2 regions of the Paenibacillus sp. TC-CSREp1 genome follow, and region 1 is predicted to be linked to the other one. Evidence: riboswitches for the same ligand, from Rfam matches in the RefSeq annotation. Region 1 holds a riboswitch; the other holds the start of a gene.

The links. A riboswitch is a leader RNA that binds a small molecule or an ion and turns the genes downstream of it on or off. The one in region 1 is predicted to bind cyclic di-AMP.
Region 2: linked by a shared signal. The riboswitch ahead of ACQSGY_RS25710 (hypothetical protein) and the one ahead of ACQSGY_RS08025 (3D domain-containing protein) in region 1 are both predicted to bind cyclic di-AMP.

What each region holds. Positions count from the first base shown of each region.
Region 1 is NZ_JBNOKM010000004.1:313,568-317,443, forward strand. It holds gene ACQSGY_RS08010 (PspA/IM30 family protein) at 1-232, opposite strand, end outside; gene ACQSGY_RS08015 (hypothetical protein) at 381-758, opposite strand; gene ACQSGY_RS08020 (polysaccharide deacetylase family protein) at 915-1,721, shown strand; gene ACQSGY_RS08025 (3D domain-containing protein) at 1,874-2,542, opposite strand; cyclic di-AMP (ydaO/yuaA leader) riboswitch at 2,545-2,738, opposite strand; gene ACQSGY_RS08030 (amino acid ABC transporter ATP-binding protein) at 2,970-3,692, opposite strand; gene ACQSGY_RS08035 (ABC transporter substrate-binding protein/permease) at 3,679-3,876, opposite strand, start outside.
Region 2 is NZ_JBNOKM010000021.1:15,448-19,323, reverse strand. It holds gene ACQSGY_RS25720 (Nramp family divalent metal transporter) at 1-571, shown strand, start outside; gene ACQSGY_RS25715 (HAD family hydrolase) at 784-1,500, opposite strand; gene ACQSGY_RS25710 (hypothetical protein) at 1,620-2,051, opposite strand; cyclic di-AMP (ydaO/yuaA leader) riboswitch at 2,166-2,341, opposite strand; gene ACQSGY_RS25705 (glutathione peroxidase) at 2,720-3,196, shown strand; tRNA gene ACQSGY_RS25700 (tRNA-Leu) at 3,402-3,484, opposite strand.

The DNA of each region.
Region 1 (3,876 bases):
CTGTGTGGGCCTGCTCTTCACGTTTTTTTACGAGAGCTTCCTGCTCTTCATACAGCTGCTTGAACTTTTTCTCAATGGCAATCTGAGCGGCTACTGCTTTCTCGGCATCCTCCAGATCTTCTTGCATGTCACGGATATATTGATCGGTCATCTTGATTGGATCTTCAGCTTTGTCGATAATCGCGTTAATATTGGACATGGTCAGGTCACGTAATCTTTTGAAAATGGACATTAGGTTATTCCTCCTAGTGATAGTTCATCGTATATATAGATACATACGCAGCATTCTGTAACTCGTTTCAATTTTAGCACAAAAAAATTAAAACAAGATGAAAGCCTGATTACCAGAAGCAATTTCTACATCCTGTTTATATTCGTTTTTAGTTCGGCCGCTCTTCCTGCGACTCCTCAGATAGCTGCGTTTGCTCTGGCATCCTGCTCAAATGTTCGTCCATAAGCCTCTCTGCAGTGTGCACGATTTCGTCGATTTGCATGCGTGTGATGCTGTCAAAATGAATGCCCATAATTACCGTAACGGTTACCTTTAATTGAAGAGCTGCCTTTCGGGCAAGCCGCTCACATAGCTCCTGCTCCTTATGACCAGGGATATGCACTGTCGTACCGCTAACGCGCTCCTGGTCCACATAGAAGGTCGATACAGCCCCAATATGAGCTTTCCCGCCAGTAACCAGAAATACTTTATCCACTCCGGCTTCAATAACCTCTAATCGAATGGATTTCAGATCATATGTACTCATCTCACTCCACCTGTCCTTCTCTATATGTGATATATGGTAGAATTATGACTTTCTAGACGTCTACTGTGCAATGAGACTTCTCACACACGCATAAAAGTCACTATCACAGGGCATACCATAAAGAACGTCATTTTTGAAAAAAGGAGGCCTTTACATATGCGTTTACGCCTCATTATGATTGTGTTTATTACGGTTATCAGCTTAGGAGCTTTGCCGCTTTCTCCCGCTCATGCTTATGTGTCCCCAGAAGGCGCTGAGGAAAGGTCTCATACCCCTGCATCCACTTCAGATACCGGAGAAGAGCAGCTGACCTTGGGACAACTGCGGCAGAAATATGCGGACACCTTTAAAACAAACGGTCCTTCCACCAAGCAGGTTGCGCTTACTTTTGATGATGTTCCCGATCCGCGATTTACCGGTCAGGTGCTGGATGTATTAAAAAAATACAAGGTGCGCGCAACATTTTTTGTTGTAGGCAGCCGGGCCGAGAAACATCCAGATCTGGTAAAACGTATGGTGAAGGAAGGGCATGTTATAGGCAATCACAGCTATAATCATCCTGAATTCAGCAAGTTATCCATGACCGCTTTTCGCAAGCAAATTTTACGTACTGGAGACATTATCCAGCGTCTGACCGGATACACGCCGAAAATGATTCGCCCCCCATATGGTGATATTAATGAGGAACAGCTTCGCTGGGCTCGAAAGCAGCGTTACAGCATCGTTAACTGGAATGTTGATTCTCTGGATTGGAAGGGCCTTCCGAAAGAGAAAGTGAAATATAACATTCTTTCTGCGGTCAAACCCGGCTCCATTGTACTGCAGCATGCCGGTGGAGGCACAGGGTCCAATCTGAATGGTACCGTTGAAGCATTGCCTGAAGTGATTGAGGAACTGCGGAATCGAGGATATGATCTCGTTACTTTGGATGAAATGCTGAAGCTATCCAAGGAAAAGCAGTAAATATAGCTGACTGCAATAAACAGGGTGTTCCTTGGCGTTAACATGACAACACATCATGATAATACCCAAGAACACCCTGTATCTGTTTGTTATTCAATTTTATTAGCTTTTAATCATGGATACATCCAGAATCAAGTCCATTAATCAAGCAACTACTTTAAAACGTAAAGCTCAACATCCTGGAAACCAAATGTATTTACAAACTGCTTGCTGCCCGGAATGAAAATATCAATGCGATTGCCTTTAATCGCACTCCCTGCATCGAGTGCCGTAGCTACGAAGGCTTGCTTCGGCAGCCCCGGATGTGAATGGCCCGTTACAAGCACTTTCGTGCCAAAAGGAATGACCTTCGGATCTACCGCAATGGTTCCAAGCTCCAGCGGATTGCCGAAATAATCGACAGCGCCCCATCCTCCATTTTCAGAAGCATCCGCGGAGTATGCTGTAGCCTTCACATTGATGGTTTTGCTGTAATCAAAGGTTTTACCCCAGGCTTGTACAACTTTATTCTCGGCATTCACATCCAGACTGGCAGCTTTAACCGTATTTGCTTGAGCTTTCATCTTTGCTGGTGCCGCCGCTGCTTCTTCCTGGCCCGGAATCGTAATTTTCAAACCACCATAGATGTTATACGGTGAAATATTTTTATTGGCATTCATTAATTTGTCTGTGGAAACGCCATACTGCTTCGATAACGTAAAGAACGTATCTCCCTCTTTAGCAACATGTACAGATTCTGCGTGAGCGGGAACAGCTTGAATCAATAGTACGGATGTCAGTAGTGCGATGGCTGCTTTTGATATACGTTTGTGGTTAAACATGGTCTTCCTCCTCATTATGCCTGCGAAGTTAGTTGTCGGATTCGGATGGAGGAACCCACCCTATAGGCTGTACTGAACATGCTGATGCATTATGTATTCCTAATTCACCCCTAGCAGTGTGCTGTCCATATGACAGGACAATTGCATTGTTACATCCCCCGCATTTCCTCTCCGGAAATTTCGGCCGCATTCAATATATCACAATTTTGTAACCATGAGCTGTAGTAAATGTTACCATTTTGCGATTCACCAGCCTGATCCAGTCTGCTTTTTCATAAAAAAATCACTATTTCAGATCCATTCCCCAGGTATTATCATTAGCAATCAGGTAACAGAAAGGTTACATTTCTTGATCGAAAATTAAAAAAAAGCGTTACCGACACATCAGGTCGATAACGCTTTGATTCTAATGGAATATAAAAATCAATTAGAGAACTTTTGCAAGAAAATCACGTGTCCGTGGATGCTTGGGAGCGCCAAACACCTCATCAGGTGTACCTTCTTCAACAATAACTCCACCGTCCATGAACAGGATGCGGTCACCCACCTCACGCGCAAAGCCCATCTCATGTGTAACAATCACCATCGTCATGCCACCTTCGGCCAGTCGTTTCATAACTTCCAGCACCTCTCCAACCATCTCAGGGTCCAGAGCTGATGTAGGCTCATCAAACAGCATTACATGCGGCTGCATAGCCAGTGCTCTTGCAATTGCAATCCGCTGCTTTTGTCCACCAGACAGCTGATTGGGATACACATCTTTTTTGTCAGCCAAACCGACCGTCTTTAGAAGATCCTCGGCGATTTTGTTGGCCTCCTCCGTCGATTGTTTCTTCACCTTAATCGGAGCAATCGTGATGTTTTGCAGCACCGTTTTATGTGGGAACAGATTAAAATGCTGGAACACCATGCCCATCTTTTCACGAGTTGCGTTGATATTGTGCTTGGGGTCAGTAATCGATACACCCTCAAATTCAATCTGGCCTGAGGTTGGCTGCTCCAGCAGGTTCAGACAGCGCAGAAACGTACTTTTCCCTGAACCGGAAGGACCGATTACCACAACAACCTCACCTTTGGCGATGGTTACGTCAATTCCCTTCAGTACATCATTTTTTCCATAAGATTTGTGTAATTGTCTAACGTCTATCACTTGCACCCAACTTCCTTTCCAATCGACCCAGCAGCTTGGACAAAATAAATGTCATTACAAAATAAATCGCTGCCGCAATAAGGAATGGATTCATTCCCTGGTACGTAATGTTTTTGACTACACTTGCCTGATACATAATATCCACCATACCGATGACCGAGATAATGGAAGATTCTTTAATGAT
Region 2 (3,876 bases), on a different contig from region 1:
AGCGATTCGATACACCACGATGGATTCAACCATCGCACTGACGCTGGCCCTGTTCATTAATGCAGCCATCCTGATTGTATCGGCGGCAGTATTCCACAGCGCAGGCATGACCCAGGTTGCCGAGATTTCAGATGCATATCATCTGCTGACTCCGCTGCTCGGCACCACCATTGCCAGCATCCTGTTTGGCGTCGCTTTGCTCGCATCAGGTCAGAACTCTACCCTCACAGGTACGCTTGCTGGACAGATCGTCATGGAGGGGTTTCTGAATATTCGTATTCCGGCCTGGCTGCGTCGTCTCGTCACACGGCTGATCGCAATCATTCCGGCCGTCATTGTAACCGCCATTGCGGGCGAACGCGGAACAGAGGAACTGCTGATTCTGAGCCAGGTTATACTGTCCCTGCAGCTGCCTTTTGCCGTTATCCCGCTGGTGATGTTCACGAGTGACAAAAAAAGCATGGGCCCGTTTGTTAATAAACTCTGGCTCAAGGTCGTTTCCTGGATTATCGCTGCGATCATCGTAGTGCTGAACGTGTACCTGATTATCCAGACTATTATGCTGTTCTAACTTATATATAAGCTGAACTAAGGACGTTTACAGTTGCACTCCGATGACAGAATAATCTCAACTTTCAAAAATCCCGTAATATAAAAAAAGGCTGACTCGCCGTCTGGTACGATTACCAACGCGAATCAGCCTTTTTAAGTCTTTCATTTGTTATACAGCCCAGCTGCATATAACCTCTAACTCGACCTGATGTAACCTAATGCTCATATGAACTAAGATGCATCGTTATCAGGTATGAGCAGCGGCAACAGTTCATCCAATGATTTAACCGTCCAGTCTGCACGCTCATGCTCTGACTGCACTGGCTGAAACCTTCCATATCCCTGGAGAATACGAATGGTATGCAGGCCCAGACTACGAGCGGGAACGATATCATTGTCAATCCGATCTCCAATCATCACCGCTTCCTCCGGGGCACAACCAGCCTGTTTCAGGGCAACCGCATACAATTCCGGGTCGGGCTTGGACACTCCTTCTTCTGCCGAGCAGGCCAGTACATGAACATATTTTCGAAGTCCATAACTCTCCAGCCGCATTTCAGTCCCCGGGCTCTGATTCGCAATAATGCCTATGTGATAGTGCTGCGACAGCTGCTTGAGCACCTTGGCTGCAGAAGGAAATGGCCGCTCCAGCTCTTTGTGGAATTTCAGCTTCTCCTGAATCAGTTTGCGGTGACCTTCATCCTGAATGTATGTCCGTATGGCTACCTTCATAGGCCATTGTTCGTAGTTCTGGTAACATTGTGCAAACAGCTCCCGTACATCCTCAATTTTCACAGGATAGTCGTAAGCATTCGCCTCACGCACAAACTGCCCGATAATATCGTCAACAGGCTCCCATTCATCCACCAGCGTATCCCCTACATCAAAAAACAACCACTTCAACCCGGCAATATCCGGCAAGCCAATTCCTCCTTGTACGCCACTCAATGACGATCCCGGGCGCGCATGCTGTATCCATAAAAAAGAAGACTCACGACAAGCATGAGTCTCCTCGGATTCCGTTAGTCCATACCTGTAATTATAACAGGCACCTTACACAGGATCAATCATAAGCTGCTTGCTTCAGCTTCGAGTTTATTGCAACTATTAAGCAAGAATCCAACTTCTCCATTTAACGAATACACAATTTTGTCCGCACCCATGCCCCGATAAATGCCTTTTGGATGACTTTGCTCCGTTATCACGCATAGAGACTTGGATGTCCAGGAGCGAACAATCTGCAGGTAACGGCAAGTCAGGTTCAGACTGTTTTCAAAAATAAATACGTTGCCTACGCTCGTCTGCGGCAAAAACCATTTTTGAGCTGCTGCTGTATTCATACGAATCACATGCTCTACTCCGATCCGGCGGAGCTTGCGCTCCTCACCCGCACTGTTTGTCAGAACGGCAAAAGGCATTTTTTTGTACATTAGCAGCTTCACAAATTTACGTCCAGCTTCATTTGGTGCGGTTACTAAAATCATCTCTGTATCCATCATTCGTTCCTCCCTTGGCGTGAAAAGACAACAAAAAAGAAGCGTGGGGACCAAGGCCTCCGAAACGCTTCTTAAATAATCCATGGCGAAAACGCCATGAACCAGCGTGCGGTTTGTTGCCTCTCCCTTTAACGCTTACGAGGTTAGCTGACGGATTCGGGCGCGAGAGTCGCCCTATTTCCGGCTGTCACCGGAAAATTCACCCCATGGATGTCTGCTGCTGTAATACAGCCCATCCTGTTGGTTCCCCCGTTTTCCACCCACGATGAATGGAAACTCAGCGATTGAAACATCGTTCGTAAATCTTGCATGTAAGACCGATCGATATCATCGTCTGTTTCGTTTTTCAGGTACAATATAATTAAAATTCAAATTACGCTTTGAATCATACACCCGTGCCATGATCATGTAAAGTCCGGGCAGATCACCGAATCGTCAGAATTCCGGCAATAAACTTCAATAATAACGCTTACAATGAGCTTATACGCTATCCAACTCTTCCAAGCTGTCTAATTCTCGCCCGCACAAAAAATTGATCAAGCGAATTGCATTCCTTCTATGAATAAGGTGAGCCGATAAGGATAATAGTGTCCTCCGTAAATTGATTTTGCATTATTTAATTGTATAAAATATAATAAACTTATCAACATAATATGATGGAGGCGATCCCCATGTCAGTCTATGATTACAAAGTAAACACCCTTCGCGGACAAGAGATTGAAATGTCCCAATATCGCGGCAAAGTGTTGTTAATTGTAAATACCGCAAGCCAGTGCGGCCTAACTCCTCAATTCAAGGGCCTGCAGGAGCTGCAGGATCAATTTCAGGATGCTCCTTTCGAGGTCCTTGGATTTCCCAGCAACCAGTTTGCCCAGGAGAAGGGTTCCTCTGATGACATCGCTGAGTTCTGTCAGATGAACTATGGCGTAAGCTTCCCTATGTTTGAGAAGATTGACGTTAACGGTGCCAGTGCTCACCCGCTATTCCAGCATATTACTAAGGAAGCACCAGGTCTGCTCGGCTCCAAGGCCATCAAATGGAACTTCACCAAATTCCTTGTCGATCAGGAAGGGAACGTTGTGAAGCGTTATGCTCCCCAGACTACACCTGATAAAATTGTAGAGGATATTCAGAAATTATTGAAATAAATAACACCCGTTTCTACACTTTGAAAAAAGCTGCCCCAAACCACAGAGCCTCGGTTCTGCTCGGTTTACAGGGTGGCTTTTTTACGCAGCTAATGAAACTTATCTCCGCCCGTTGTCGCCTTTCAGCTGTTATTTATGCAGGATCAAAAGACAAAAAAAGAAGCCTCCCGTACAGGGAAGCTTCCTTCAATAACACTTCATATGATGCGGTCGAGAGGACTCGAACCTCCACGGGCGTACGCCCACTACCCCCTCAAGATAGCGTGTCTGCCATTCCACCACGACCGCATGTCGTAAATTATCGGCAACAGAATTGATTATACCGGAATGTTATCTAAATGTAAAGCATTTATTTAAACACGCCAAAAATCAGTCATATTTCCCCAAATGTGCGCATATCCTGAATCTGATTCCGAAAAAATGCCAAGGCCGCAGTGGAACCAGAATGAATTTCTTGCAGCATCGTATTTTCAAATATTATTTCTAAAGGAGAACAAATTTATTGTCATATTATATAACATATATAATAATAAAGAAGGAAATTTAAGCTTTTTTCAATACAAACCATTGACAAAACACGGATAATTATGTGAATATATATATCATATAATTCGGATTTAAGCACATAAGATTTAGAAAAGAGTATTTTATGTAAGATAAAATAACACAAACAAGCACTG